One region of the Janthinobacterium sp. SUN120 genome, then DNA from elsewhere that is predicted to be linked to it. Evidence: predicted binding sites of a transcription regulator. Region 1 holds the regulator's gene; each other region holds the start of a gene.
The links. The regulator LexA, encoded in region 1, represses DNA repair genes until DNA is damaged. The targets are predictions, from matches to a motif close to ACTGTATNNNNATACAGT.
Positions count from the first base shown of each region.

Region 2: a site for LexA is predicted at 2,737-2,754, ahead of recA (recombinase RecA). Genes of this name have one in related genera too.
Region 3: a site for LexA is predicted at 6,940-6,957, ahead of O0879_RS15930 (DNA topoisomerase IV subunit B). Genes of this name have one in related genera too.

Region 1 covers NZ_JAPUBW010000002.1:540,302-550,782, reverse strand. The annotation lists gene folC (bifunctional tetrahydrofolate synthase/dihydrofolate synthase) at 1-788, shown strand, start outside; gene O0879_RS12170 (SPOR domain-containing protein) at 813-1,796, shown strand; gene O0879_RS12165 (CvpA family protein) at 1,817-2,305, shown strand; gene purF (amidophosphoribosyltransferase) at 2,344-3,867, shown strand; gene O0879_RS12155 (cystathionine gamma-synthase family protein) at 3,911-5,152, shown strand; gene lexA (transcriptional repressor LexA) at 5,223-5,858, opposite strand; gene rpsF (30S ribosomal protein S6) at 6,134-6,523, shown strand; gene priB (primosomal replication protein N) at 6,544-6,843, shown strand; gene rpsR (30S ribosomal protein S18) at 6,869-7,159, shown strand; gene rplI (50S ribosomal protein L9) at 7,187-7,642, shown strand; gene O0879_RS12125 (replicative DNA helicase) at 7,788-9,173, shown strand; gene O0879_RS12120 (DUF47 domain-containing protein) at 9,268-9,894, shown strand; gene O0879_RS12115 (inorganic phosphate transporter) at 9,937-10,481, shown strand, end outside.
Region 2 covers NZ_JAPUBW010000002.1:1,578,602-1,589,082, forward strand. The annotation lists gene O0879_RS16815 (DUF2889 domain-containing protein) at 1-429, opposite strand, end outside; gene recX (recombination regulator RecX) at 946-1,401, opposite strand; gene recA (recombinase RecA) at 1,540-2,646, opposite strand; gene O0879_RS16830 (response regulator transcription factor) at 2,887-3,621, shown strand; gene O0879_RS16835 (sensor histidine kinase) at 3,618-5,150, shown strand; gene O0879_RS16840 (DUF4212 domain-containing protein) at 5,143-5,457, shown strand; gene O0879_RS16845 (sodium:solute symporter family protein) at 5,454-7,502, shown strand; gene O0879_RS16850 (6-phosphofructokinase) at 7,621-8,847, shown strand; gene O0879_RS16855 (IclR family transcriptional regulator) at 8,844-9,680, opposite strand; gene O0879_RS16860 (choline dehydrogenase) at 9,844-10,481, shown strand, end outside.
Region 3 covers NZ_JAPUBW010000002.1:1,379,513-1,389,993, reverse strand. The annotation lists gene parC (DNA topoisomerase IV subunit A) at 1-1,279, opposite strand, end outside; gene O0879_RS15940 (J domain-containing protein) at 1,328-3,142, opposite strand; gene O0879_RS15935 (molecular chaperone HscC) at 3,155-4,864, opposite strand; gene O0879_RS15930 (DNA topoisomerase IV subunit B) at 4,864-6,861, opposite strand; gene kdpF (K(+)-transporting ATPase subunit F) at 7,324-7,413, shown strand; gene kdpA (potassium-transporting ATPase subunit KdpA) at 7,413-9,218, shown strand; gene kdpB (potassium-transporting ATPase subunit KdpB) at 9,228-10,481, shown strand, end outside.

The sequences.
Region 1 (10,481 bases):
ACCTGGGCGACACGCGCGAAGCGATCGGCTTTGAAAAGGCGGGCATCTTCCGCCCGGGCAAGGCGGCCATCTGCAGCGATCCCGTGCCGCCGCAATCCCTGATCGACCATGCCGAGGCCATCGGCGCCGACCTGTGGCTGATGGGCCGCGATTTCAATTATTCGGGCGACAAGCAGCAGTGGAACTACGGCGGACGCGAGCAGCGCCGCAATTCGCTCGCGTATCCAAGCTTGCGCGGCGCCAACCAGATCCTCAACGCGACGGCCGTGCTGGCCGCGCTGGAAGTGCTGAAGCTGAAACTGCCCGTGGGCGCGCAGGAAGTGCGCACGGGCCTCGTGACGGTGGAGCTGCCGGGCCGCTTCCAGGTCTTGCCTGGCCGCCCCAGCGTGATCCTTGATGTAGCGCATAACCCCCACGCGGCGTCGGCGCTGAACCAGAACCTGGGCAATATGGGTTTCCACCCGTACACCTATGCCGTGTTCGGCTCCATGCTGGACAAGGATATCGATGGCGTATTGGCCGCGATGAGCGAACACGTCGACCACTGGTGCCTGACGGGCTTGCCTTCGCCGCGCGCGGCCACGGCTTCCGAGCTGGCCGCCAAGGTGCAGATCATGCTGGAAGATAAGCCCGACAGCAACGAGCATACTGTATCTATTTTCGATGATCCGGCACAAGCTTTTGCAAATGCAATGAGCCGGGCCGGTGAGAATGATAGAATTGTGGTCTTTGGTTCTTTCCTCACCGTTGCCGGCGTGATGAAGGCCCGAAAATCCTCACTTCACTGAAACGCACTCGACTGAAAATCACGCATGGGCTTGTTCTCGAAACTGTTTAAAAACAAGCAAGAATCCTCTGGCGAAGACAGCGGCTTTTATGTCCCTGGCGAAGCACAGTCGCCGACCCGCAAACGCGCCGCCAACACCTCCGGTGGCGGCGGATCGCGCCGTGGCGGCAAGGAAGCGCCGGATCCGGTCTTGCCTGAAAAAAAGCGCGCACGCCGTCGCTTGGTCGGGGCGATTGCCCTGGCCCTGGGCGTGGCTGTCGGCTTGCCGATGCTGCTCGATTCCGAGCCGAAGGCGCCGTTCAACGATATCGCCATCGATATTCCGTCGAAGGAAAAGGCCGTAGCGCCTGCACCGGCACCCGTGCCGGCCGTTCCGGCCCGGGCCGCATCGAATGGCCTGGACCAGTCCGAGGAAATCGTCGACGCGCCGCTGCCGCCTGCGGCCAAGCCGACGCAGGCACCGGCACCCGTGCTGGCCGCCGTCCAGCCTGCGCCGGTCAAGCCAGCCTACGTGGAACCGAAACCTGAGCCCAAGCCGGTCAAGGTGGAGCCAAAACCGGAACCGAAGCACGAAACCAAGCCGGAACCCAAGGCCGAGCCGAAACACGAGTCCAAGCCGGAACCCAAGCATGAAGTAAAACCGGAAACCAAGCCCGAGACTAAGCCTGCCAAGCCGGCGCAATCGGCCGACGATGCCGCGCGCGCGCTGGCCATCCTGGAAGGCAAGCCGCAGGACAAGCCACAAGAGAAGGTGCAGGACAAGGCGCACGACGCCGGCAGCGGCAAGTTCGTGGTGCAGGTGGCGGCGCTGGCGACGCAGGACAAGGTTGACGAATTGCAGGACAAGCTGCGAGAGGCGGGCATCAAGTCGTACACGCAGAAAGTCTCCAGCCCGGCGGGCGAACGTATCCGCGTGCGCGTGGGGCCGTTCGGCAGCCGCGAAGACGCCGAAAAGACCCGCGCCAAGCTGCAAAAGCTGGGCTTGGGCGGCAGCCTGGTACCGGCGTGATGTTGCAAGGCTGAACGGGCGTGACGATCTTCGATTACCTGGTGCTGTTCGTGCTGGTGACGTCCGTGCTGATCAGCATGATGCGCGGCCTGGTCAAGGAAATATTGTCATTGGTCAGCTGGGTCGTGGCTTTCGTCATTGCCAATGCCTATGGCGCCACCCTGGCGAAATTCCTTCCGGAAGCCGTGCCGGGCGAAGCCATCCGTTTGTTGCTGGCTTTCGTGGTGCTGTTCATCGGTGTGCGTATTTTGATGGGATTGCTGTCCATGACGGTCGACGCGCTGGTCAAGGTGACGGGCCTGAGCCTGGCCGACCGCACCCTGGGCAGCCTGTTCGGCGTGGCGCGGGGCCTTGTGATCGTGCTGACCGCCGTCATCTTGTGTGGCATGACGTCCATACCGCAGCAGCCATTCTGGAAAAACGCGCAGCTCAGCCCGCTCGCGGAGCAGGGCGCGCGAGCCATCAAGCCTTATCTGCCTGCCGCTTACGCGCAGCATGTGAAATTTTGAATTTTTTTAAAATCAGTAGCACAGTTTAGGAGCACACCATGTGTGGCATCGTCGGCGTCGTTTCCCATCAACCTGTCAATCAATTGCTCTATGATGCATTGTTGCTCCTGCAACATCGCGGTCAGGACGCGGCAGGGATTGCGACCAATCACAGCAGTATGTTTTCCATGCACAAGGCCAATGGGCTCGTGCGTGACGTCTTCCGTACGCGCAACATGCGTTCGCTGCAAGGCACGACGGGCATCGGCCATTGCCGCTACCCGACGGCCGGTTCGTCGAGCGAAGAGGAAGCACAGCCGTTCTATGTGAATGCGCCGTTCGGCATCACCCTGGCGCACAATGGCAACCTGACCAACTGGGAACAGTTGAAGCTGGAAATGTTCAAGAACGACCGCCGCCACATCAATACCGATTCCGATTCGGAAGTGCTGCTCAACGTGCTGGCGCATGAAATCCAGGAAGCGACGACGGGCCTGAACCTGGACCCGGAAGCCATCTTCAAGGCCGTTACCGTGCTGAACCGCCGCGTCAAGGGCGGCTACGCTGCCGTCGCGCAAATCGCCGGCGTGGGCTTGCTGGCCTTCCGCGACCCGCATGGCATCCGTCCGCTGTGCCTGGGCATCAATGAAACGGAACAGGGTCCCGAATACCTGATCGCTTCCGAATCCGTGGCCCTGGAAGGCATGGGCTTCCGCTTCGTGCGCGATATCGGTCCCGGCGAAGCCGTCTTCATCGATGCTGACAAGCAATTGCACAGCGCCCAGTGCGCCGACAATGCCAGCCTGAACCCGTGCGTATTCGAGTTCGTCTACCTGGCCCGTCCCGATTCCGTCATCGACGGCGCCTCCGTGTACGCTACGCGCCTGAAAATGGGCGAGTACCTGGCTGAAAAGATCCGCGCCGAATTGCCTGGCGTGCATATCGACGTGGTCATGCCGATTCCCGATTCCTCGCGTCCGGCTGCCATCCAGCTGGCCATGGCGCTGAACATCGAATACCGCGAAGGCTTCATCAAGAACCGCTACATCGGCCGCACCTTCATCATGCCGGGCCAGGCGGCGCGCAAGAAGTCCGTGCGCCAGAAGCTCAACGCGATTCCGTCCGAATTCAAGGATAAAGTGGTGCTGCTGGTCGACGATTCCATCGTGCGCGGCACCACCAGCCGTGAAATCGTGCAGATGGCGCGCGAAGCGGGCGCGACGAAGGTCATCTTCGCTTCGGCCGCGCCACCGGTGATTTACCCGAACGTGTACGGCATCGACATGCCGACGCGCGACGAACTGATCGCCTACGGCCGCACGACGGAAGAAGTGTGCCGTGAAATCACGGCCGATTACCTCGTGTACCAGGATATCGGCGCGCTGAAACAGGCTATCGCCGACGTCAACCCGGCTCTGACCAACTTCGAGGCTTCGTGCTTCGATGGCGTGTACGTGACGGGCGACGTATCGCAGGAATACCTGGACCGCCTGGAATATGCGCGTCACCATCCGAAGGCGGCAGCGCCCGAAGATACGCCGCGTTCCCAGCTGAACCTGAACCTGGCGACAACAGAAGCATAAGTAAGCTGCCCGGCCGATGCCGGGCATTTTTTTCTCCGCGATCATGAACGATAAAAAAAACTACGGCTTTACCACCACCATCCTGCATAACGACCGCCGCAAGGGCATCGAACATGGCTCCCTGCACAAGCCCGTGCACACTTCCGTTGCCTTTGGTTACGCCGATGCGCGCCAGCTCGCTTCCGTGTTCCAGGGCAAGGAACCGGGTTTCCGCTATGGCCGTCAGGGCAATCCGACCGTTTCCGCGCTGGAAGACAAGGTCAACAAGATGGAAGACGGCGTGGCGACCCTGTGCTTCGCCACCGGCATGGGCGCCATCGGTGCCGTGGTGCAATCCTTGCTGCGCGCGGGCGACCATGTCGTATCGTCGGCCTTTTTGTTTGGCAACACCAACAGCCTGTGGCAAACGGTGACGGGGCAGGGCATCGCCGTGTCGTTCGTCGACGCCACCGACGTGGCCAATGTGGCTGCCGCCATCACGCCGGCCACGCGGATTGTTTTCGTGGAAACTATTGCCAATCCGCGCACGCAGATCGCCGACCTGAAGAAAATCGGCGACTTGTGCCGCGAGAAGGGCATCTTGTACATTGTCGACAATACGATGACGACGCCATACCTGTTCCGTCCGAAAGCCGTGGGCGCGGGCCTGGTGGTCAATGCCTTGACGAAATCCATCGGCGGCCACGGCAATGCGCTGGGCGGCAGCTTGACGGACACGGGCGTGTTCGACTGGACGCAGTATCCGAACATCTTCGAGAATTACAAGAAGGCGGCGCCCGCACAGTGGGGCATCGCGCAAATCCGCGCCAAGGCCTTGCGCGACTTCGGCGCGTCCCTGGGGCCGGAAGCGGCGCACCATATCGCCGTCGGCGCGGAAACCATGGCCTTGCGCATGGACCGCACCTGTTCGAACGCCCTGGCGCTGGCCACCATGCTGCAGGCGGACCCGAGAGTGGCGGCCGTGCATTACCCGGGTTTGGCGTCGCACCCGCAGCACGCGCTGGCGACGGACTTGTTCCGCAGCTATGGCTCGCTGTTCAGCTTTGAATTAAAGGACGGCATCGATTGCTTCGATTTCCTCAACCGTCTCAATCTTGCCATTCCAGCGAGCAATCTCGGCGACACGCGCACCCTGGTCATTCCCGTCGCCCACACGATTTTCTATGAGATGGGTGCCGAGCGGCGCGCCAGCATGGGCATCGCCGAATCCCTGATCCGCGTCTCCGTCGGTATCGAGGATGAGGCCGATTTACTGGATGACTTCAAAAATGCGCTGGACGCCTAAACAGCCGCGCAGTATGTAGAAAGGGCCGCAACAGTCATGCTGTTGCGGCCCTTTCTTTAGCTGCAGTGATTTAATGCCAGCTGCGCATCAGGCCGACAGCCAGCCCTTCCAGTGCAAACTCATCTTCCGGCGACACGGTAATCACCTTGAAGTCCGGGTTTTCCGGTAGCAATTCGATGACGGAACCCGTCTTCTTGTAGCGCTTGACGGTCACTTCGTCGCCGATGCGGGCCACGACGATCTGGCCATTCTTGGCGCTGTCGACCTTCTTGACAGCCAACAAATCGCCATCCATGATGCCGGCGTCGCGCATGGACCAGCCGCGCACCTTCAGCAGGAAGTCGGGCTTGGCCGAAAACAGGGCCGGGTCGACGTTGTAGCTCGCTTCCAGGTTTTCCTGCGCCAGGATGGGCGAACCGGCCGCTACCCGGCCGATCAGGGGCAGCGACATCAGCAGCGCTGCCGGCACCCTCGACGGCAGCGCTTCGGCGGCTGCGCCGATCAGGCGGATGCCGCGCGAGGTGCCGGGCGAAATCTCGATCGCGCCCTTGCGGGCCAGGGCCTGCAAATGCTCTTCGGCCGCGTTGGCCGATTTGAAACCCAGTTCATTGGCGATTTCGGCACGGGTGGGAGGGAAGCCCGTGTTTTCAATCGCGTCCTTGATCAGGTTCAGGATTTGTTCTTGTCGTGCTGTCAGCTTGATCATGAGCGGTGGGTGCATACTAAAATGCTGTCTATATGAACAGTCTGTATTTTTGTACAGTATCGCCCACTATGCAAGGGGATTTCCGTGTTTTGGGCGAATTTCGCAAGAAATACTTGTCCACGGGCGGAAGGCACAGTGGCGCGCGGGCTTTTCGGGCCCATGTGGAAGGAATGATTGAAACGTTTGCAAAAGGCGGTTATAATCTTCGGCTGACCTTCCCACACCCGTCTTGACGCCGGGGTGGGCGATTATCAATCCGACCTGAAGGAGTTTGCATGCGTCATTATGAAATAGTCTTTATCGTCCATCCGGACCAAAGCGAGCAAGTGCCCGCGATGATCGAACGCTACAAAGCCAGCGTAACCACCCGCGGCGGTTCGGTTCACCGCGTGGAAGATTGGGGTCGCCGTCAAATGGCTTACTCGATCCAAAAGCTGCCTAAAGCACACTACATCTGCCTGAACATCGAATGCGACAACGAGACCCTGGTCGAGTTGGAAACAGCATTCAAATTCAATGATGCCGTGTTGCGTCACCTGACCGTTAAAATGAAGAAAGCTGAAACAGCTCCTTCGCCGATGATGAAATCGGTACAACGCGAAGACGCGGCCAAAAGCCACCGCACCGAAGCACCAGCAGCCGCTCCAGCCGCAGCAGCAGCTTAATTCTTGACCAGGATCGTGCGCTGAACCAGCTACAAGTAACCGCCATCATTGCCGAGCGCGAAATATTGCGCTATACCCCGGCAGGGCTGCCGATTGTGAATGCAGTATTGCAACACAGTTCGCAGCAGATGGAAGCAGGAATTGCCCGTTTGACCGAGTTTGATGTTGCCGCGCTAGCCGCTGGCGAAATCTCAGGCCGGTTCAGCCAGGCAAGCTTGGGCGGGGTGTATCAGTTCACGGGTTTCCTGGCCAGGAAGAGCCGCAACAGCAAGAGTTTGGTGTTTCACATCATTGATTTTAGTGCAGTCAATTCTGACTAGCGCATTTTAGATACAGGAGCCTGACATGGCATTCGGTAAAAAGTTCGACAAAAATAAGCTCAAGCTTAAAGAAAAACGCAAACAGCAAAACCCGTTGTTCAAACGCAAGAAGTTCTGCCGCTTCACCGCAGCTCACGTTGAGCAAGTCGACTACAAAGACGTCGACACGCTGAAAGACTTCGTCCAAGAAAACGGCAAGATCATGCCAGCACGCCTGACCGGTACCAAAGCGCATTACCAGCGCCAAGTTGACACCGCAATCAAGCGCGCTCGCTTCCTCGCGCTGCTGCCATACACCGATCTGCACCACGCTTAATCGGTCAGATATTCCTGGAGAAGAACTATGCAAATCATTCTGTTAGAAAAAGTTGTTAACGTCGGTAACCTCGGCGAAGTCGTCAAAGTCAAAGACGGTTACGCACGTAACTTCCTGATCCCGCAACGCCTGGCACGTCGTGCTACGGCAACCGCTGTGGCTGAATTCGAAGTCAAGCGCGCCGAACTGGAAAAAGCTGCTGCCGCTAAACTGGCCGCATCGCAAGCCCAGGGCGAAAAACTGAGCGGCCTGACCGTTCAAGTTGCTCAAAAAGCTGGTGTTGATGGCCGTCTGTTCGGTTCCGTCACCAACTTCGACATCGCTGAAGCGCTGACCAAGCAAGGTTTTGCTGTTGAAAAAGCACAAATCCGCATGCCTACCGGCCCGCTGAAGATCGTTGGCGAGCACAACGTTTCGGTTGCTCTGCATACCGACGTGGTTGTGGAAGTTGTTATCGCTGTCGTTCCAGACGCGAACGCGTAATCGTCTGCGGGCCTGGCCCGCAAGCGCTACCGTACTGTAAAGCACTATGAAAAGCCGGGTTCGCCCGGCTTTTTTGTGGCCTTTTTTTCGCTCAATTTCAGCCCTTTATTTTTGCCAGCACGCCGAAGCGGGTATAATTCGCGCCATGAACGCCCCCTCTGATCCGCAACTGGATTCCCTCCGTATTCCGCCGCATTCGATCGAAGCAGAACAATCCGTTATCGGTGGTCTGCTGCGCGACAATGCCGCATATGACCGCATCGCCGACTTCATGCATGCGGAGGATTTCTATCGCTATGACCATCGCATCATCTTCGAGCAAATCGTCAAGATGGTTAACGCTTCCAAGCCAGCCGATGTCATTACTGTTTTTGAAACCCTGACCCAGCTCGGCAAGGCCGATGATGTGGGCGGACTCGCTTACCTGAACGCCATGGCGCAAAACACGCCATCGGCCGCGAACATCCGGCGCTACGCCGAGATCGTGCGCGACCGCGGCGTGCTGCGTAAACTCATTACCGTCGCCGACGATATCTCCGGCACGGCTTTCAGCCCGCAGGGCAAGGAAGTCAAGCAGATGCTTGACGAGGCCGAATCGAAGATTTTCGCCATCGCCGAAGAGGGCGCGCGCGGCGCCCAGGGCTGGACCGCCATCCAGCCCTTGCTGACGCAGGTAGTCGAGCGCATCGACGAACTGTACAGCCGCGACAACCAGAGTGAAATCACGGGCGTGCCCACCGGTTTCATCGACCTCGACCGCATGACTTCCGGTCTGCAGCCGGGCGACCTGGTGATCGTGGCGGGCCGTCCGTCGATGGGCAAGACGGCGTTTTCCGTCAACATCGGCGAAAACGTGGCCATCGACAGCGGCTTGCCCGTGGCCGTGTTCTCGATGGAGATGGGCGGCGCCCAGCTGGCCATGCGTATGCTCGGCTCCGTCGGACAGCTCGACCAGCATCGCCTGCGCACGGGCCGCCTGAACGACGAAGACTGGCCGCGCCTGACGAATGCGATCCAGAAGATGAACGACGCGCAGTTGTACATCGATGAAACGCCGGCCTTGAATTCCATCGAGTTGCGCGCCCGATCGCGCCGTTTGTCGCGTCAATGCGGCAAGCTGGGCCTGATCATCGTCGATTACTTGCAGCTGATGTCGGCCAATACGCCGGGCGACAACCGCGCCACGGAGATTTCCGAGATTTCACGGGGCTTGAAAGGCCTGGCGAAAGAACTCGGTTGCCCCGTGATTGCGCTGTCCCAGCTGAACCGCTCGCTGGAGCAACGCCCGAACAAACGTCCTGTCATGTCCGACTTGCGCGAATCGGGCGCTATTGAGCAGGATGCCGACGTGATCCTGTTCATTTACCGCGACGAGGTGTATAACCCCGACTCGCCGGACAAGGGAACGGCCGAAATCATCATCGGTAAACAACGTAACGGTCCAATCGGCAGCATCCGCCTCACCTTCATGGGGCAGTACACCAAATTTGGCAATTACAGTGGTGGCCTGGCGCTTTACCAAGGCGACTAACACAGCAGCACTGATATTCCATTGGCCGCCCCTTCATCAAAAGGGGCGGCTTTCTGTAGTAAATAACACGACTCAATGCTTAACGGAGAATGACATGTTTGGACGCTTGATGCCCACTGAGGGCAAGTTTTTTGAATTGTTTAACCAGCACGCGGAATTGTGCGTCAAGGGCGCCAAAGAGATGCTCGGCCTGATGACCAATTTCGATGACCTGGAAAACCGCGTGCATGCGATCGAAAGCATCGAGAAACAGGCGGACAAAGTCACCTACGCCACCGTGGAAATGCTGCACAAGACCTTCATCACGCCGATCGACCGCGATGACATCCATCAGCTGATCACGCGCCAGGACGATATCCTCGACCTGCTGGAAGATGCGGCGCAAACCGTCTCGCTGTACGACCTGAAGGCCGTCACGCCGGAAGCCAAGCGCTTGGCCGAACTGGTACTGGCCTGTACCGAAAAAGTGCGCGACGCCGTCGCCATGCTGCACAACATGGACAACTCGCGCAAGATCGTCGCCATCTGCGAAGAGATCGACCGCCTGGAATCGGACGCCGACCACGTGATGCGCGCCGCCATGTCCAAGCTGTTCCGCGACGAGCCGGACGTGCGCAACCTGATCAAGCTGAAAGCGATCTACGAAATTCTGGAAACCGTGACCGACCGTTGCGAAGATGTGTCCAATATTATCGAAGGCATCATCGTCGAAAACGCGTAAGCGTTGGGCCTGTCCTGAACCAGAATCAGAAAAGAAACTACAATGACCATACAAATCAGCATCTACGTGCTAGGCCTGTTGATCGTCCTCGCACTGCTGTTTGACTTCATGAACGGCTTCCACGATGCCGCCAACGCGATCGCCACGGTGGTCTCGACGGGCGTATTGAAACCGCAGACCGCGGTTGCCATGGCCGCCACGTTCAACTTCGTCGCCATCTTCGTGTTCCACCAGCTGACCGTGGCCGCCACGGTGGGAAAGGGAACAATCGACCCGGCGGTGATCGACCAGTACGTGATCTTCGGCGCGCTGATGGGCGCCATCTTCTGGAATTTGTTTACCTGGTACTACGGGATTCCTTCGTCGTCCTCGCACGCGCTGATCGGCGGCCTGGTGGGCGCCGCCGTCGCCAAGTCCGGCACGGGCGCGCTGGTCGCGGCCGGTCTGTGGAAAACGGTGGCCTTCATCGTGATCGCACCGGTGCTGGGCTTTGTATTCGGTTCCATCATGATGCTGCTCGTGTCGTGGATCTTCGTGCGTTCGACGCCGCGCAAGGTCGACAAGTGGTTCCGCCGCCTGCAGCTGGT
Region 2 (10,481 bases), 1.0 Mb from region 1:
GACATCGCCGGCAAATGCCTGAACCGTCGCAGTCGGCAAGACTTGCGCCAGTTCGGTCAAATGGGTACAGCCGGCGATTCCCGCCAGGCGCTGTTTCAAGTCGCGGCGGAAATTCTTCAATAAATTCAGACCGATCAGCGCTCTGTAAGCGGGGCCGATGGTATCGCAAAAACCGGGATAGGGCACGGCATCGGAGGCGGCTTCGGCCTCGACGATGGTCAGTTCGCGATCGACGGTAATGCGTAAGTGGAGGTCATGCAGGGGGGAGCCGGCGGGACGGGGGCCGGAGGCCAGGGTCGCGTCATAGCTTTTGATATCGGTGATACGGGCGTCAATATCCCACAGGCCGTCGTCGCGCACATACGCTTGGACGTCGATAACGCGGGAGTGCCGGAGGGCGCGCCGGGATACGGGAGTTGACAGGGGCATAAGACCGATGCCGCTTGCGCGGCCATAATTTAGTAAGCAGCCATGTGCCTAAAGCACTCTGTTCGCAGCTTCTACGAACAGCAACCGCACCTGCGGCGCCGCAAAAACCCTAAAAGTGTAGCACACTGGGCGCTGGTTGCGCCGCAACATAATTTTTCATTGCTTCGATAAAAACATTTCAAAGTATAAAGAAAGCACATGGAAATTTACGCTGTTATCACATTCAGTGATGATAGATATGCGCACCTGGGGCCGCGAACCGCATCCAGTTGCCGCCACCGCGCCGAGATCGCACTGCGCAGGCAGCGCTCACGACGTGCAGCGCAACAATACGCCGCTGAATTGACAGGGCGATGACAGAAGCAGAATCCTGCAAAGAAAACATGGAAAAACAGCAAGGCCGACTGGCCCGCGCACGCAAGCAGGGCATCGTGCGGACTGTTGTAGATGGAACACAGCGCGGCCAGGGTGGGCCGGCCGGCACGGCGCGAAAGCTCGCAGAAGCGCGCCAGCCACCTAGTCGTCCTCGGGCTCCCGCCCCTTCAAGGCCGCTTGCACGGCGCGCTGCGAAAAGCCGCGCTGCATCAGGAAGCGCATCTGCTTGTTGCGCTGCTCGGCATCCTGCGCCACTGCACCAAATTTGCGGCGCCACACTTCGCAGGCGCGCGCCACTTCCCCTTCGGCCAGGCCCGCCTTGAGTTCCTGCAGCGCCTCGCCCCCAATGCCATGGCTTTGCAATTCCGCCATGATGCGGCTATTGCCAAAGCGGGCCGAGCGGCGATGGATCAGCGACTCGGAAAAACGCTCCTGCGACAGCCAGTTGGCTTGCTCCAGACTGTCGAGCAAGGCTTCCACATCGTCGCCCTCCTGCGCATGGCGCTGCAGCTTGCGCCGCAATTCCATGCGGCTGTGTTCACGCATCGACAGAAAGCGTAGCGCCCTGCCCTTCAGGCTTAGTTGTACCGCTGCCATACCCATATCCCATCTTTACCACACCGGACTGAAAACACAATTGCCGCCAGGCGCACAGGCGCAGGGCGGCAATCATTGTAGAACTTTTTTATGCGGCAAGCTGCCGCCGGCGGGCCAGGCTGGCCCCGCCACTGTCGCTTACTCGGCGGCCTTGGCTTCCGCAGCCTTGGCAGCCTTGTCGGCAGCTTTATCCGCTTTTTCCGGCTTTTCAGCAGCCAGCGGCGGCAGTTCGCGCACGCCCAGAGAAGCACGGACCTTGTTTTCAATCTCGCGGGCCAGCGCCGGACGCTCTTGCAGGAAGGCGCGGGCGTTGTCCTTGCCCTGGCCGATGCGTTCGCCGTTGTAGCTGTACCACGAACCGGATTTTTCCACGATCTTGGCATCCGAGCCCAGGTCCAGGATTTCGCCTTCGCGCGAGGTGCCGGCGCCGTACAGGATGTCGAAGTGCGCTTCCTTGAACGGTGGCGCGATCTTATTCTTGACGACCTTGACCTTGGTTTCGTTGCCGATCACTTCATCGCCGGACTTGATCGAGCCGGTACGGCGGATATCCAGGCGTACGGAAGCGTAGAATTTCAGCGCATTGCCGCCGGTGGTCGTTTCCGGGCTGCCGAACATCACGCCGATCTTCATGCGGATCTGGTTGATGAAGATGACCAGGGTATTCGTGCGGTTGATGGAGCCGGTCAGCTTGCGCAGGGCTTGCGACATCAAACGGGCTTGCAAGCCTGGCAGGGAATCACCCATGTCGCCTTCGATCTCGGCGCGTGGCGTCAGTGCGGCCACGGAGTCGATGACGACGAGGTCGACGCTGCCCGAACGCACGAGGGCGTCGCAGATTTCCAGCGCCTGCTCGCCCGTATCCGGTTGCGAGATCAGCAATTCATGCAGGTTCACGCCCAGCTTTTGCGCGTAACCGACGTCGAGCGCGTGCTCGGCATCGATAAAGGCGCAGGTGCCGCCCAGTTTTTGCATTTCAGCAATGGTTTGCAGGGTCAGGGTGGTTTTACCCGACGATTCCGGACCGTAGATTTCCACCACGCGGCCGCGCGGCAAACCGCCCACGCCCAGCGCGATATCGAGGCCGAGCGAACCGGTCGACACGACTTGCACTTCTTCGATCGGTGCGCTGGCATCCATGCGCATGACCGAACCTTTGCCAAACTGCTTCTCGATCTGCGCCAGTGCGGCGGCGAGCGCCTTGGCTTTTTCCGATGCGGGTACTACAGCTTTTTTATCGTCCATATGTTCTTTCAGCCGTTCTACAGTCGACGATTCACGTGAATCGGTCGGCCTGCGATAGCGCCAGTGGGTTAAATTCTTTACACAGACAGTACTGTATAAAAAAACAGTGATCAATGCAAGCGGAACGTGGATTTGTTTTGAAACAGATCAATACAACCCTGTTTTTCACAAAAATTCGCCACCTTGCGGAAAATGAAACACAATACAAGCTTCTACCGTCGCAAGCATAGGAAGTGCACCATGCGTATTTTACTTGCCGAAGATGACAGCGTGCTGGCCGATGGCCTGACCCGCTCGCTGCGCCAGTCCGGTTATGCGATCGACTACGTCAAGACCGGGCAAGAGGCCGATACGGCCCTGTCCACCCAGGAATTCGACTTGCTGATCCTCGACCTGGGCTTACCCAAGATGTCCGGCCTGGAAGTGCTGCGCCGCCTGCGCGCGCGCGCCTCGCTGCTGCCCGTGCTGATCCTGACGGCCGCCGATTCCATCGAGCAACGCGTGAATGGCCTCGACCTCGGTGCCGATGATTATATGGCCAAGCCGTTCGCCTTGTCGGAACTGGAGGCAAGAGTGCGCGCCCTGACGCGCCGCGGCGCTGGCGGCGGCGCCACCATCATCAAGCACGGCCCCCTCAGCTACGACCAGGTGGGGCGCAGCGCCTACATCAACGACCAGATGCTGGACCTGTCGGCGCGCGAACTGGGCTTGCTGGAAATCCTGCTGGGCCGCACGGGCCGCCTCGTTTCAAAAGAGCAACTGGTCGACCACCTGTGCGAATGGGGCGAGGAAGTGTCGAACAACGCCATCGAAGTGTATGTCCACCGCCTGCGCAAGAAGATCGAGGTGGGCGGCGTGCGCATCGCCACCGTGCGCGGCCTCGGCTATTGCCTGGAAAAATACTCGGAAGCGGCGCGCCTGAACGCCGAAGCGGGCGAGTCGGCAAGCCCGGCCAGCGGACCCGCCAGCAAGTGAAGGCGCGCGAGGCGCCAGCGGACGAGGCGGACGACGACGACTGGTTCGAGCCGCCCACCACGGAGCAGGATGACACCATCGAGCATTCGCTGTTCGGCGAAATCCTCGACTGGATGCTGGCGCCCTTGCTGCTGCTGTGGCCGATGAGCATCGCCATCACCTATCTGGTGGCCAAGAGCATCGCCAATCAACCGTTCGACCATGCGCTGGAAGACAGCGTGACGGTGCTGACGCAACAGGTCAAGCAAGCCGATGGCGCGATGCTGCGCCACGTGCCGGACAAAAATGGCAAGGGCCGCGACTTCCTGCGCGGCGACGATGTCGACACCCTGTATTACCTGGTGGTGGGCCCGCGCGGCGAATACCTGAACGGCGACCGCGATCTGCCGCCGCCGCAAGACCCCGACAAATACCGCAGCGGCATGGTGCTGTTTCGCAACGACACAATCCACGGCACGCCCGTGCGCGTGGCGTTCAGCTATCTCGACATTCCTTCCGGCAACGACGATGAACCCAGCCGCGCGCTGGTGCAAGTGGCGGAAACCCTGGAAAAGCGCGCCCAGCTCGCCAATGAAATCATCAAGGGCGTGATTTTGCCGCAGTTCATCATCCTGCCCGTGATCCTGGCCCTGGTCTGGTTTGCCCTGGCGCGCGGCCTGTCGCCGCTGGCGCAATTGCAGGAGCGCATACGCGCCCGGCCGCCCGACGATTTATCGCCCATCGAATCGGGCCAGGTGCCCGAGGAAATCACGCCGCTGGTCGGTTCGCTCAACGAGATGCTGGCGCGGCTGTCACTGTCGATCGACATGCAGAAGCGCTTCATCGCCGATGCCGCGCACCAGATGAAAACGCCGCTCGCCGGCATGCGCATGCAATCCGAGCTGGCCCTGCGCCAGACCGACCACGACGAAATCCACCGCTCGCTGCTGCAACTGGCGAAAAGTTCGGAAGCGGCCACGCGCCTGGTCAACCAGTTGCTGGCCCTGGCGCGCGCGGAAAACCAGCCGCAGGCGGGCACAGCGTTCGAACCGATCGAGCTGAGCGAACTGGCGCGCGGCGTGGTGCAGGATTGGGTGCAAGCCTCGTTTGCCCAGCATATCGACCTGGGCTTCGAGCAGCCCGCGTATTCGATCTTGATATCCGGCAATGCCATGATGCTGCGCGAGCTGCTGAGCAACCTGATCGACAATGCCTTGCGCTACACGCCGGCTGGCGGCAGCGTCACGGTGCGCGTGCGCAGCACCCTGGAACTGGCCATCCTGGAAGTGGAAGATACGGGCCCCGGCATACCGCAAGCGGAGCGGGCGCACGTCTTCGAACGCTTTTACCGCATTCTCGGCAGCAATGTCGACGGCAGCGGCCTGGGCTTGGCCATCGTGCGCGAAATTGCCCAGCAGCATGGCGCCGAAGTCGATATTTTTAACAATCCGCGCGCGCAGTCGCCGAAGCTGCCGGGCACCCTGCTGCGTCTGAGCATCGCCCTGCTGTTGCCGGACGCGCCAGAAGAGGATGACATCACGTATGGATAAGCCGAGCCCACCCGCTCCCCCCGCGCGGCCGGCGCGCACGCCCAGCCCCGAGCTGCAGGCGCGCCTCGATGTGCACTGGCGCAAGACGCGGCGCCTGACGTCCATCCTGCTGCTGGTCTGGCTACTGACGGGCTTCCTGACCGTGTTCTATGCGCGCGAACTGTTACATTTGAATCTGTTCGGCTGGCCGCTGCCCTTTTATATGGCGGCCCAGGGCGCCTCGCTCGTGTACCTGGCCATCATCGCCTTGTATGCCTGGCGCATGCGGCGCCTCGACCGGGCGTTTCATGCCGAGGAGCAAGCATGAGCGGCCAACGCAGCTTCTTTGCGCGCCTGTGCCGCTACTACCTGCTGTTTACCGCCGGTTTCGCCGCCTTCCTGCTGGCCCTGTCGGTACTGGAACAGGAAGGCATGCCGCGCGCGTGGATCGGCTACCTGTTCATGCTCGTCACCATCACCCTGTACGCCACCATCGGCGTCATCAGCCGCACCTCGAACGTCACCGAATACTATGTGGCGGGGCGCCGGGTGCCGGCCATGTTCAACGGCATGGCCACGGCCGCCGACTGGATTTCGGCGGCCAGCTTCATCAGCCTGGCCGGCGGCCTGTACCTGAACGGCTTCGACGGCCTGGCTTTCATCATGGGCTGGACGGGCGGCTATTGCCTGGTGGCGCTATTGATCGCGCCCTACCTGCGCAAGTTCAGCCAGTACACGATTCCCGATTTCCTCGCCGCCCGCTACGGCAGCGGCACCGACAAACGGGGCGCCAGCGTGCGCGTGGTGGCCGTGGCCGCCACCATCATCGTCTCGTTTACGTATGTGGTGGCGCAGATCTATGCCGTCGGACTGATCGCCTCGCGCTTCACGGGCGTGGATTTTTCCGTCGGCATCTTCCTGGGCCTGGCCAGCATCCTCGTCTGCTCCTTTCTGGGCGGCATGCGCGCCATCACCTGGACGCAGGTGGCGCAGTACATCATCATCCTCGTCGCCTTTCTGATTCCCGCCATGTGGCTGTCGGTCAAGCATGCGGACAATCCCGTGCCGCAGATCGCCTACGGCAAGGTGCTGCCGCAACTGAGCGCGCGCGAACACGTGCTGGAAACGGACCCGAAAGAAAACGAAGTGCGCGCCATCTTCCGCCAGCGCGCGCAAAGCTACCAGGCGCGCATCGACGGCTTGCCTGCTTCCTGGGAACAAGGCCATCTGACGGCCCAGCGCCAGCTCGATAGTTTGCGCCAGCGCAATGCTTCGCTGTTCGACATCCGCAACGCGGAGCGTTACCTGATCGCCTATCCGAAAAGTCCGGACGAGGCACGCGTGCTGTGGCAGGCGGCGCAGGCGCAGAACCAGAAACGCGCCGAGCCGATCATTCCGCACGCGCAGCCGTTTCCCGCCGCCGACCGGGAACAATCCGACATCAAGCGCAACAATTTCCTGGCCCTCGTGTTCTGCATGATGCTGGGCACGGCCGCCCTGCCCCACATCCTGATGCGATCCTACACCACGCCGTCCGTGCACGAAACGCGCGTGTCCGTCTTCTGGACCCTGTTCTTCATCTTGTTGATCTACCTCACGATTCCCGCACTGGCCGTGCTGGTCAAGTACGATATTTACTCGGCGCTGGTGGGCACGCAATACACGAACCTGCCCACCTGGGTATCTTACTGGGCCAACGTGGACAAGCTCAGCCCCCTGATCAGCATCGTCGACGTCAACCGCGACGGCATCGTGCAACTGGCGGAAATTTCCATCGATGCCGACGTGCTGGTGCTGGCCACGCCCGAGATCGCCGGCCTGCCCTACGTGATCTCCGGCCTGGTGGCGGCCGGCGGCCTGGCTGCCGCCCTGTCGACGGCCGATGGCTTGCTGCTGGCCATCTCCAACGCCCTGTCACACGATATTTATTACAAGGTGGTCGATCCCACCGCCTCGACGCAAAAGCGCGTGACGATCTCGAAATTGCTGCTGCTGGCCGTAGCCTTCATCGCCGCCTATGCGGCCTCGCAAAAGCCGGCGGACATTTTGTCGCTCGTGGGCGTGGCCTTTTCCTTGGCCGCCTCGACCCTGTTTCCGCCGCTGGTGCTGGGCGTGTTCTGGAAACGCGCCAACCACCAGGGCGCGCTGGCCGGCATGCTGGCGGGCTTTGGCGTGTGCCTGTATTACATGCTGCACACGAGCACCATGCTGGGCGGTAATGCCAGCGGTCAATGGTTTCATATCGCGCCCATTTCCGCCGGCATCTTCGGCGTGCCGGCCGGCCTGGCCGCCGCCGTGCTGGTCAGCTGGCTGACGCCGGCACCAGGACGTCGCAGCACGGGACTGGTCGAGCATATCCGGGCGCCGGAATAACAGCGCATCCAGGCCAAGGGATGAAATGGAGAAATTCCGCGACAGAACTATCGGAAAAAACTGCGCTCCGGCAAAAAAGGAGTAGGCTGGAGGGCCGTTCCATTTACGAGGAAATCCCATGCCGTCTGGAAAAATTCTTGTCGCCCAAGGGGGCGGCCCCACCGCCGTCATCAACCAGTCGCTGGTGGGCGTGGTGCTCGAATCGCGGCGCTTTCAACATGTCACGCGCGTGTATGGCGCGCTGCACGGCGTGCGCGGCATCATCAATGAAGAATTCGTCGATCTGACGCAGGAGACCAGCCACAACCTGGAACTGGTGGCCGCCACGCCATCCTCGGCCCTCGGTTCCACGCGCGACAAGCCCGATATTGCCTACTGCCAGCAAATCTTCGAAGTGCTGCGCGCGCACGAGATCGAACACTTCTTTTACATCGGCGGCAATGACTCGTCCGACACGGTGCGCATCGTCAGCGAGGAAGCGCACAAGGCCGGTTATCCGCTGCGCTGCATCCACATCCCGAAAACCATCGACAACGACCTGGTGGGCAGCGACCACACGCCCGGCTTTCCCTCGGCCGCGCGCTTCGTCGCGCAAGCGTTCGCGGGCGCCAACCTGGACAACGCGGCCTTGCCCGGCGTCTACGTGGGCGTGGTGATGGGCCGCCACGCAGGCTTTTTGACGGCCGCCTCGGCGCTGGGCAAGAAGTTCCCCGACGATGGCCCGCACCTGATCTACCTGCCCGAGCGTGTCTTTGCTCTGGATCAATTCCTCGCCGACGTGAAGGCCATGTATGAAAAACATGGCCGCTGCGTGATTGCCGTCTCGGAAGGCATCCACGATGCCTCGGGCGAGCCGATCGCCAGCCTGCTGGCCACACAGGCGGGCAATGCGGTCGAGCGCGATGCGCACGGCAACGTGCAATTGTCCGGCACGGGCGCGCTGGCCGACCTGCTGTGCGACGAGATCAAGGCGAAGCTGGGCATCAAGCGCGTGCGCGGCGATACCTTCGGCTATCTGCAGCGCTCCTTCATCGGCTGCGTCTCTGATGTAGATCAACGCGAAGCCCGCGAAGTGGGTGAAAAGGCCGTGCAATTCGCCATGTGGGGCGAGCGCGACGGTTCCGTCGCCATCAAGCGCACGGGTTTTTATTCCGTCGATTACGAGTTGCTGCCCCTGACGGACGTGGCGGGCAAGACGCGCACCATGGAAGACGAATTCATCAGCGCCAGCGGCACGGACGTGACGGATGCTTTCCGACTGTATCTGCGCCCGCTGCTCGGTTCTGGCATGCCGGACGCCTTCCGCCTACGCGCGGCGAAGGTGGCAAAGGTCTTGAAACCCTAGCTGTTTTCCGCAAGCAGCAGCGGCCGCAGCTTGACGGCCGCGTCCTTCAGTTGCGGCACGTGCTGCAGCAGCTGCTCCACGGACTTGCGCGCCACGGGCGCGTGGCAGGCGACGGCCGCCACGATGCGCCCGTCGGCCGCGCAGATGGGCACGGCCACGGCGACCATGCCATGCACGAATTCCTCGTCGTCGATGCCGATGCCCAGGCGGGCGATGCGCACGATCTCGCGCTCGAGCAGCACGGGGTCCGTGATGCTTTTCGGCGTGCGCGCCTGCAGGGTCAGCATGGCCAGCAACTCGCGCCGCTCCAGCAAATTCATGTGCGCCAGGAATAATTTTCCGCTCGCCGTGCAATGCATGGGCGCGCGCGTGCCCAGCACCAGATGCAGGCGCAGCGGTTCCTGCGTTTCCACGCGGTCCACATACACGATCGCATTCCCCTCGGGAATCGCCAGATTGCACGTCTCGCCCGTGGCCGCCACCAGGCTGCCCAGGATGCTGCGGCTCACACGGATCAGGGCATTGTTGCGCAGGGTCGCCAGCGCCAGGTTGGTGGAAGCGGCGCCCGGCACGTAGCCGCGTCCCACGGGCGTGCGCAGCACATAGCCATGTTGCTCCAAGGTATCGAGCAGGCGCATCATGCTGGCCTTGGGCACCTGCATGCGCGCGGCCAGTTGCGACAGGGTCAAGGGCTGGCTGGCGCTGGCCAGGTGCTCGATCAGGCGCAGCACGCGCAAGCCCCGCGCCTCGTCGCCATGGCTGGCCGCCGTGCTGGACGCCGCCTGGCTACCTTCTTCGGCCTCGGCCGGCCGTTTTTGAAACGCATCATGCATGTTCTGTTTCACCTCTCGCGTATGCGGCTGTTTCCGCTTGTCCCGGTGCTGCACGTCTTTTATAAATGGAACAAGAAGTTCCGAAAATAATCAATAAAGACCAGTGTATCGCAAAAACCGCCCGCCGAGGCGGCGCGATACCGCAACGCAGGAGACAAGAGCAATGTTGCAAACACACTATGATTACATCGTCGTCGGCGCCGGTTCCGCCGGCTGCGTGCTGGCCAACCGCCTGTCGCACGACAGCAACAACCAGGTATTGCTGCTGGAAGCGGGCGGCAAGGACAACAATCCCTGGATCCACGTGCCGGTCGGCTATTTCAAGACCATGCACGACCCGAATCTGGACTGGTGCTACCGCACGGAAGCGGACGCCGGCATCGCCGGGCGCCAGCTGCAATGGCCGCGTGGCAAGGTCTTGGGCGGTTCCAGCTCACTCAACGGCTTGCTGTACGTGCGGGGCCAGAAGGAAGATTACGACCGCTGGGCCGAACTGGGCAACGCTGGCTGGAGCTATGCCGAGGTACTGCCCTACTTTAAAAAATCGGAAGACCAGGAGCGGGGCGCCAGCGATTACCACGGCGTGGGCGGTCCATTGAAGGTGTCGGATTTGCGCCTGCGCCGCCCCATCGCCGAACACTTTATTGCGGGCGCCACGGAAAGCGGCATCCCCTTCAATACCGATTACAACGGCGCCACGCAGGAAGGCGTGGGCTACTTCCAGCAGACGGCCAGCAAGGGTTTGCGCTGGAGCACGGCCAAAGCCTTTTTGCGGCCGGCCCGCAAGCGCGCCAACCTGCG
Region 3 (10,481 bases), 840 kb from region 1:
TGAGCAGGATCGCTTCGCGCCCTTCCAGGATATGGATGCGGTCCTTGACCTTGCCCAGTTTGTAGCCGGTGCGGCGCGTGACGGTCTCGAAGCGGAAATCGATCCACTCGCGCAGGATGTCGCCCAGGCCTTTCTGGCGCGGACGGCCATCGCCGCCGATCATCACCAGGTTGATCGAGGTCGACGATTCCAGCGACGTATGCGCCAGCAGCATCAGCATGAACTCCGTCTGGTCCTGGTTCTTCGATTTCGGTTCGAACACGAGGCGCACGGGCGCGGCGCGGCCCGACTCGTCGCGGATGGTGTCGAGCGAATTGAGGATCAGCGCCTTCAGGGCCACCTGGTCCGGCGACAGCGCCTTCTTACCCAGCTTGATCTTTGGATTCGTCAATTCCTCGATTTCTTCCAGCACCTTTTGCGACGAGGTGCCGGGCGGCAGTTCCGTCACGACGGCTTGCCACTGGCCGCGCGCCAGTTCTTCGATCTTCCAGCGTGCGCGCACCTTCATGCTGCCACGGCCGCTCGCGTACATGTCCTGGATTTGCGATGGCGGCGTGATGATCTGGCCGCCGCCGGGGAAGTCCGGACCGGGAATGATGGCCATCAGTTCGGCGTGCGTTATCTTCGGATCGCGGATCATGGCGACAGCCGCCTTGGCCACTTCCGCCAGGTTGTGCGACGGGATTTCCGTCGCCAGGCCCACGGCGATGCCGGAGGCGCCATTGAGCAGCACCATCGGCAGGCGTGCCGGCAGCAGCTTCGGTTCTTCCGTCGAACCGTCGTAGTTGGGCTGGAAGTCCACCGTGCCCATGCCGATTTCATCCATCAGCAGCTTGGCGATCGGCGTCAGGCGCGCTTCCGTGTAACGCATGGCCGCGGCGCCGTCGCCGTCGCGCGAGCCGAAGTTGCCCTGGCCATCGATCAGTGGGTAGCGCAGCGAGAAATCCTGCGCCATGCGTACTAGCGCGTCGTACACGGACTGGTCGCCATGCGGATGCAGTTTACCCAGCACGTCGCCGACCACGGCCGCCGATTTGCGGGGCTTGGCCGTGGAATTGAGGCCCAGCTCATTCATCGCATACAGGATGCGGCGCTGCACGGGCTTCTGTCCGTCGCACACGTCGGGCAGGGCGCGGCCCTTGACGACGGAGATGGCGTAGTCGAGATAGGCGCGCTCGGCGAAGGTGGACAGGGTCAGCGCTTCGCCGTCGAATACCGGTTCATCCGGCTCGATCGGCTCAGGCTGGGCATCGTCAAATAAATTGGTTTGTGTGGACATGGCGCTTGTTTCGGTGTTAAGTGGTTGCGGTTGAATTCGTGGAGCTGATTATGACAGCCCGGATTTGGAAAAGGACTTGCCGTACGTCAGATACATGTAGCGCAAGGTCAAATAGAGCACGGCCAGGGCCAGTTCGACGCCGTTATGCATCATCGGCATGGCGCGGATGGCCGGGGCTTGGCTGGCCAGCACGAAAGTGGCGATGGACGGCACCAGCACCACCGGCCAGATCGTCTTCCATTTGAAATCGCTGGGGGAAAACAGCAAGCCGGCACACGACCAGACATACAGCGCGGCGCCGACGAAGGCGGCCGGCAGCAGTTGCAAATACAGTTGCAGCAGCAAGCCCGCGCAGCCGATCAGCCATGCCGCGCGCAGGCGGGGCAAGAGCGCCTCTGGCCAGCCGCAATCGCCATACAGACCGGTGGCGCTGCGCAGGGCCAGCGCCGCCAGGCAAAACATCAATGGCATGGCATCGCCGATGGCCAGCGCCGACTGGCCCCTGCCGCTCATGAACATGGCGGCGAACAGCGACAGGCCCAGGCACAGGAGCAGCAGCATGCCGTGCAGCAACTGGCGGTTCATCGCATACGCGAGCAGGGCCGACGCGCACAGGCCGGCCGCAGTGACGAGGCGCATGGTATCGCCGCGTTCGGGCAGGAACAGCAGCAAGGCCAGCACGAGGTAGGGCGCGATCCAGCCCAGTTGCCGCAAGCCGGGCCGTTGCCACAGCACGGGCAGGCGTTCCTGCAACGTTTCCTGCAGCGCTTCCAGGCGCGCGAACAGGGGCGCCGGCCAGCGCAAGGCATGCATGGCCAGCAGGGAAAAGGCGAGCGCCTGGAAGCCCAGCAGGCTGGCATAGGCAGCCGTGTCGCCGAGCTTGAAGCCGGCCGCATCGAGCACACCCGCGAGCATGAAGTGCAGCACGAAACCCAGGCCGCCCGAGGCCAGCGCCGTCTGCTTGAAGTAGCGTTTGGCATGGACGGCGTGTTCCCACTGCTCGAACAGGTCTGTATCGAGCTTGCAGGCAAGCATCTCGCTGTGCTGCCAGCGTATCGCGTGCAGCAGTTCGCGCAGCTGCAGCGTGAATTTGCGGTCGAACAGCTGGCGCGCGTAGGCGCTTGGCGGCTGCTGCGACATGATGCAGTCCAGGCCGGGGTAGCTGTCGCGGTTGTCGCTGAAATGGGCAAACGAGCGGTCTGCCCGGTAACGCTGCACGGCGCCGCGCACCAGGTCCGCATGGCTGCGCACCAGGTAGGAAAAGTCGCGGTCCCAGCCCAGCTGCTCGAACAGGGCCTGGCGCAGCGCCAGGTCATAGCCGGCGCTGGCGCAATAGCGCAGCGCGCACAGGTCGAATTCCTCGCGCACGTCAAGGTTCAGCATGGCGTCGTCCTGCAGCATGCCGGCCAGCACGTCGCCGGCATCCGCATGCCGCGTCAGCTCCAGGCAGCCTTGCCACAGATTAGCCGCTTCCTGCGCCGGGTCGATGGCGACCACGCCCCATTGTTCCGGCGGGCGCCTCTGTTCTTGCGTTGGTTCGTCGATCACGCCCCACAGTTCCGTGCAGGCGTCGTGTGGGGCCTCGTCGATGACGCCCCACAGGTCTGCCGGTTCCATGGGCGGCGCTTCTGGCGTTTCCGCCGCTGCCGCTTCGGCCGCTTGCGGTTCCGGAAATTCCTCAGCAAACAGGTGCACATGGCGCAGCGCGTATTCATATGCTTCGCGCAGTTCCTGGAAGGCGGCCGGATCGTCTTCGGGACGCGTCACCTTCAGGCGCTTCGCGTACGCGCGCTTGAGGGCGCGCTCGTCGCCCGTCGGCTCCGTGTCCAGGATCTTCCACAGGCTGCGCTGCCCGTTGTGCATGCCGCCGTCCATTTACAGGAAGCTCTCGCTCTCGACCTGGCGCAACACCTCGTCGAGCGCCTGGCGCGCCTTGCGGATGGTGTTCGGGTCCTGCGTTTCCAGCGCCGCCTGGAAATTGGCCGTGTGCGCCGCCAGGTACTGGCGCACGTCGCCCAGCGACTGCTCGTACAATCGGTCGGCGCGCGTGACCAGGGTGCGGTTTTCCATCTGTTCGCGCGGGTGGATCTTTAGGTCGGCCAGTTCCGCAAAGCGCTGCTCGATCTGTTCCGGCGTCATCACGCCCGCATTGTCGCTGATGACCATCTTGTGCTTTTCCTGCGTGGCCAGCACCGTCACTTCCGCTTCCAGCACGCCGCTGACGTCATAGGTGAAGCGCACGTCGATGCCGATCTCGCCCGCCTTTTTCGCGGGTATCGGGAAGCTGATCTTGCCGAGGAAGACGTTGTCGGCCACCAGGCGCGACTCGCCCTGGAAGATCGCCACGTTGATTTCCTTCTGGTTGTCGTAGATGGTGGTGATGTTTTCCGTGCGCGAGACAGGCACCACGGAATTGCGCTCGATGATGGGCAGGTAATGCCCGCCTTCATATTGGTTCGCGCCGACCTGGCGCGAAATCGAAATGCCCAGCGAGTACGGCGCCACGTCCGTCATCACCACTTCATCGAGGGCAGAGTCGCGCATCTTGAGGCCTGCCTGCACGGCGGCTCCCAGTGCCACGGCTTCATCCGGGTCCAGGTGGATGGCGGGGAAGCGGCCGAACATGCGCGAGACGAGTTTACGCACCAGCGGCATGCGCGTGGCGCCGCCGGCCAGCACCACTTCATTCAATTCCGCGGCGCGGATGGTGGCGTCGCGCAGCGCCCGTTCGACGGGCAGGCGCAGGCGCGCCAGCAGCGGTTCGCACAGCTGCGCCAGCTTGTCCTCGTTGATCTCCCAGCTGTATTCCTTGTCCTGGTAGCGCGTGGCCATGCGCACGGACGGCTGCTCCGACAGCAGGCGCTTGACGCGCTCGGCTTCATCGCGCAGCAGCTGCTGCTGGCGCGGGTCGAGCAGGCGGCCGCCGACAGCGTCGCGCAGGCCGCTGCCTTCCAGGAAGGCGTCGACCAGCACGGTGACGAAGTCTTCGCCCCCTAAAAAATTGTCGCCAGCCGAGGCGCGCACTTCCATCACGCCTTCGAACAGTTCCAGGATCGACACGTCGAAGGTGCCGCCGCCCAGGTCGAAGACGAGGAATTTGCTTTCCTGTTCCTTGTCGCGGATGCCGTAGGCCAGCGCGGCGGCCGTCGGCTCATTCAGCAGCCGCTCCACGCGTAAGCCCGCCAGTTGTCCCGCGATGCGCGTGGCCTTGCGCTGCGCATCGCTGAAATACGCGGGCACCGTAATGATGGCTTCCTCGACCTTGTGCCCTAAAAAGGCTTCGGCATCTTCCTTCAGCGCGCGCAGCACCATCGACGACAGCTCTTCCGGACGGAATTGCTGCGTGCCGAGGGTGATCTTCTTTTCGCTGCCCATGTAGCGCTTGAAGACGGCCGCCGTCAGTTGCGGGTGCGTCTGCAGGCGCTCGCGCGCGGCGCGGCCCACCAGCACGGTGCCGTCGTCATCGATGCTCACGCACGACGGCGTCAGGTGTTCACCGAGCGCATTCGGGATGATGGAAGCCTTGCCGTCGCGCCAGATGGCGACCAGGCTGTTGGTGGTGCCCAGGTCGATGCCGATGATCATCAGATATCCGCCTCCGCTTCATTGCCGTGTTCTTCGATCCAGGCGCGGCGTCCTGCCGCTTCGCCTTTACCCATCAACATATTGAAGCGGGAGGCTGAGGCCATGTGGTCGACTTCACCGAGCGTGACGGGCAGCAGACGGCGCGTGTCCGGGTTCATCGTCGTTTCCCACAGCTGCTCGGCGTTCATCTCGCCCAGGCCCTTGAAGCGCGAGATCGACCAGGCGCCCTGTTTCACGCCTTCCTTGCGCAGCTTGTCCTCGATGGCGAGCAGTTCGCCGTCGTCGAGCGCATAGATCTTCTGCATCGGCTTCTTGCCGCGCGCGGGCGCATCCACGCGATACAGGGGCGGGCGGGCGATGCAGATGTGGCCCTTGTTGATCAGGGCCGGGAAGTGCTTGAAGAAGAGCGTCAGCAGCAGTACCTGGATGTGCGAGCCATCCACGTCCGCATCGGACAGGATGCAGATCTTGCCGTAGCGAAGGCCGGACAGGTCGGGCGAGTCGCCCACGCTGTGCGGATCGACGCCGATGGCGACCGCGATGTCGTGGATCTCGTTATTCGCGAACAGGCGGTCGCGGTCCGTTTCCCACGAATTCAAGACCTTGCCGCGCAGGGGAAGAATTGCCTGGAATTCCTTGTCGCGGCCCATCTTGGCTGAACCGCCCGCCGAGTCGCCCTCGACGAGGAACAGTTCATTGCGCGTGATGTCCGACGATTCGCAGTCGGTCAGCTTGCCCGGCAGGACGGCGACGCCCGAGGATTTTTTCTTTTCCACTTTTTGCAGCGAGCGCTGGCGCGATTGCGCCTGCTTGATCACCAGCTCGGCCAGCTTCTTGCCGTAGTCGACGTGCTGGTTCAGCCACAGTTCCAGCGGCGGCTTGGTGAAGGTCGAGACGAGGCGCACGGCGTCGCGCGAGTTCAGGCGTTCCTTGATCTGGCCCTGGAATTGCGGGTCCAGCACCTTGGCCGACAGCACGAAGGAAGCGCGCGCGAACACGTCTTCCGGCAGCAATTTGACGCCTTTCGGCAGCAGCGAGTGCATTTCGACGAAGTTTTTGACGGCGCCGAACAGGCCGTCGCGCAAGCCCGATTCGTGCGTGCCGCCATTCGAGGTGGGAATCAGGTTGACATACGATTCGCGCACGATGGCGCCTTCTTCCGTCCACGCCACCACCCAGGCCGCGCCTTCGCCCTCGGCAAAGCCTTCCGAGTCCGGGCCCGCATACTGCGCGCCTTCAAACAGGGGAATCAGGGTTTCGCCATTCGATACCTGCGCCAGCGTTTCGGTCAGGTAGCCGCGCAAGCCTTCCGCGTACAGCCAGGTCTGCGTATCGCCCGTTTTCGCGTTGGTGAGCGTGACGGTGACGCCGGGCAGCAGCACGGCTTTCGAGCGCAGCAGGCGTTGCAGCTCGGTTTGCGAAATGTTCGGCGAATCAAAGTATTTGGCATCGGGCCAGGCGGTGACGCGTGTACCCGACTTCTTGCCGTCGCGCGGGGCGGGGCGGGAGCTCAGGGGCTCGATCACGTCGCCATTGGCAAACACCATGTGATGCAGGCCGTTGCCGTCGCTTTCCTTGCGCCAGACGGTGATTTCCAGGCGCGTGGACAGCGCATTGGTGACGGACACGCCGACGCCGTGCAAGCCGCCAGAGAACGCGTAGGCGCCGCCCGAACCCTTGTCGAACTTGCCGCCCGCGTGCAGCCGTGTAAACACGATTTCCACCGTCGGCACGCCTTCTTCCGGGTGCAGACCGACGGGAATGCCGCGGCCATTGTCTTCCACGGTGATGCTGCCATCCGTGTTTTGCGTGACGGCGATATGCGTGCAATGACCGCCCAGCGCCTCGTCGGAGGCATTGTCGATCACTTCCTGAATGATGTGCAGCGGATTTTCAGTGCGGGTGTACATCCCCGGGCGCTGCTTGACGGGTTCCAGTCCTTTCAGGACACGGATGGATGATTCGCTGTAGTCGGATGCTGGTTTTTTAGTGGCCATACGTGTTCAAGCTAATAAAGACAGTGGTTGGAACGCCAGGCCAGGGCACTGCGGGGCGCAGTGACAGCGGCGGCGATAACTGTATGAATATACAGTATATCCCGTCCAGCGTCACTGGGGGAGGGCAGTGCGGCAGGCTTGGCGTCCTTGTGCGGACGCTCGCGCATTCTATCTTGTCCCGCGAGCAATAGCGCTACTCCAGGGCAACAACAGTGCGCCGCGCGCGTGGTTTGGCGCCCATTGTGAAGGATTTTATGCGGTAAAGCGCCCGTTTTTACATCTTGTTTACAGCTGCCTCCCCAGTCTTTACGAATTTTTTAGACCCTTTTGGCTAATCTGCTCACTATCAAAACAAACCTGAATGAGGGTGGGAATGGATCTCGTGTATCTCGGCTTGATTGCCGTGTTTTTCGTCGTGGCGGCCGGATTTGCCGTCGCCTGCGACAAATTAGGGAGCGTCAAATGAACGCGTTTTATGTGCTGGGCGCCGTCGTGTCGGCTGGCCTGCTCGTGTACCTGCTGGTGGCGCTGCTGAAGGCGGAGGAACTGTGATGACGACGCAATCGATACTGTTATTGGTGGCTTTCCTGGCCGTTCTGCTGGCCGCGGGCTATCCGCTGGGCCTGTATATGGCCAGGGTGGCCGGCGATGGCCCCGTGCGCGGCCTGGGCTGGCTGCAAAAGCTGGAAAATCTGCTGTACCGCTGGTCCGGCCTGCCCGCCGACAAGGCCATGGGCTGGAAAAGCTATGCCATCGCCCTGATCGTCTTCAATACCGTGGGCGCCGTCTTCGTCTACGGCCTGCAGCGCCTGCAGGGCTTCTTGCCCTTGAATCCCCAGGGTCTCGGCGCCGTCAGCCCCGATTCCTCGTTCAATACCACCGTCAGCTTCGTCGCTAATACCAACTGGCAGGGCTACGGCGGTGAACAGACCATGAGCTACCTGACACAGATGCTGGGTATGGCATGCCAGAACTTCTTTTCGGCGGCCACCGGCATCGCCGTGATCTTCGCGCTGGTGCGCGGCTTCGCCTCGCGCTCGGGCAAATCGATCGGTAACTTCTGGGTCGACCTGGTGCGCTCGACCCTGTACATCCTGCTGCCGCTGTCCCTGGCCCTGTCCGTCGTCTTCATGGGCGAAGGCATGATCCAGAATTTTTCCGCCTACAAGGAAGTAACTTTGCTCGACCACGTGGCGTATGAAACGCCGAAAGTGACCGCCGATGGCCAGCCCGTGCTGGATGCGGCCGGCAAGCCCGTGATGGAAGCGCAAGTGGCGACCACGCAGACGATCGCCATGGGGCCCGTCGCGTCGCAGGAATCGATCAAGCTGCTGGGTACGAACGGCGGCGGCTTCTTCAATGCCAATTCCTCGCACCCGTACGAAAATCCCACCGTGCTGTCGAACTTCCTGCAGATGCTGGCCATCTTCATCATTCCCGCCGGCCTGTGTTTCACGTTCGGCCGCATGGTGGGCGACATGCGCCAGGGCTGGGCCGTGCTGGCCGCGATGACCCTGATCTTTGTCGTCATGACGGCCGGCGTGATGAGCGCCGAGCAGCAGGCCAATCCTGCGCTGCAGGCACTGGGCGTGGACCAGCAGGCCAGCAGCCTGCAATCGGGCGGCAATATGGAAGGCAAGGAAACGCGCTTCGGCATCAGCTCCTCGACGCTGTTCGCGGCGGTGACGACTGCCGCATCGTGCGGCGCCGTCAACTCCATGCACGATTCCTACATGCCCCTGGGCGGCATGGTGCCGCTGCTGCTGATGCAGTTCGGCGAAGTGATCTTCGGCGGCGTGGGCACGGGCTTGTACGGCATGCTGATGTTCGCCATCCTGGCCGTCTTCATCGCCGGCCTGATGATAGGCCGCACGCCCGAATACCTGGGCAAGAAAATCCAGGCCTATGAAATGAAGATGGTGTCGCTGGCCATCCTGATTACGCCAGCCCTCGTATTGACGGGCACGGCGATCGCCGTGATGGTCGAACCGGGTACGGTGGGCGTGGCCAATCCGGGCGCGCACGGCTTCTCGGAAATCCTCTACGCCTTCACGTCGGCGGCCAACAACAACGGCAGCGCGTTTGCCGGCCTGTCCGCCAACACGCCGTTCTACAACGTGATGCTGGCGATCTCCATGTGGTTCGGCCGCTTCGGCGTGATCGTGCCCGTGCTGGCGGTGGCCGGTTCGCTGGCGGCCAAGCAGCGCCTGTCGGCCAATGCCGGCACTATGCCCACGCACGGCCCCATGTTCATCGGCTTGCTGATCGGCGTTGTCGTGCTGGTCGGCGTATTGAATTACGTTCCCGCGCTGGCCCTGGGCCCGATCGTCGAACACCTGCAACTTTTCATCAAATAAGAGGCTACCATGTCACGCACAAGCCTGACTTTGTTCGATTCCGCACTGATCGGCCCCGCCGTCGTCGATGCGTTCAAAAAACTCGACCCCCGCACGCAGTGGCGCAGCCCCGTGATGTTCGTCGTCTACGTGGGCAGCATCATCACGACCCTGCTGGCCATCCAGGCTCTGAACGGCCAGGGTGAAGCGCCATTCGGCTTCATCGTCGCCGTCGCCGTGTGGTTGTGGTTTACCGTGCTGTTCGCGAACTTCGCCGAAGCGCTGGCCGAAGGCCGCAGCAAGGCGCAGGCGGCATCCCTGCGCGCCCTCAAGCAAACGGTGATGGCAAAGAAAATGCAAACGCCGAAGTACGGCACTTCCTGGCTGCCCACGCCGGCCACCGACCTGCGCAAGGGCATGACGGTGCTGGTCGAGGCGGGCGACGTGATTCCCGCCGACGGCGAAGTGACGGCCGGCGTGGCCTCTGTCGACGAAAGCGCCATCACGGGTGAATCGGCGCCCGTCATCCGCGAATCGGGCGGCGACTTTTCCGCCGTGACGGGCGGCACCCGCGTGCTGTCGGACTGGCTGCTGGTGCGCGTTTCCGTCAATCCGGGCGAAGCCTTCATCGACCGCATGATCGCCATGGTCGAAGGCGCCAAGCGCCAGAAAACGCCGAATGAGATCGCCCTGACGATTTTGCTCGTCGCCCTGTCGATCGTCTTCCTGATCGTCACCGTGACCTTGCTGCCGTATTCGCTGTTTTCCGTGGCGGCGGCCGGCAGTGGCACGCCGGTGACCATCACCGTGCTGATCGCGTTGCTGGTGTGCCTGATCCCGACCACCATCGGCGGTCTGTTGTCCGCCATCGGCGTAGCTGGCATGAGTCGCATGATGCAGGCCAATGTGATCGCCACCTCGGGCCGCGCCGTGGAAGCCGCCGGCGACGTGGACGTGCTGCTGCTGGATAAAACGGGCACCATCACCCTGGGCAATCGCCAGGCGTCGAGTTTTGTGCCGGCGCCCGGCGTAACGGAGCAGCAGCTGGCCGATGCGGCGCAACTGGCCTCCCTGGCCGATGAAACGCCGGAAGGGCGTAGCATCGTCGTGCTGGCCAAGCAGAAGTTCAATATCCGCGAACGCGAGATGGCCAGCCTGCACGCCACCTTCGTGCCGTTCACGGCCCAAACGCGCATGAGCGGCGTGGACATTCCCGGCGAACAGCAGGTGCGCCAGCTGCGCAAGGGCGCGGCCGATTCCATGAAAAAATATGTGGAAGCGCTG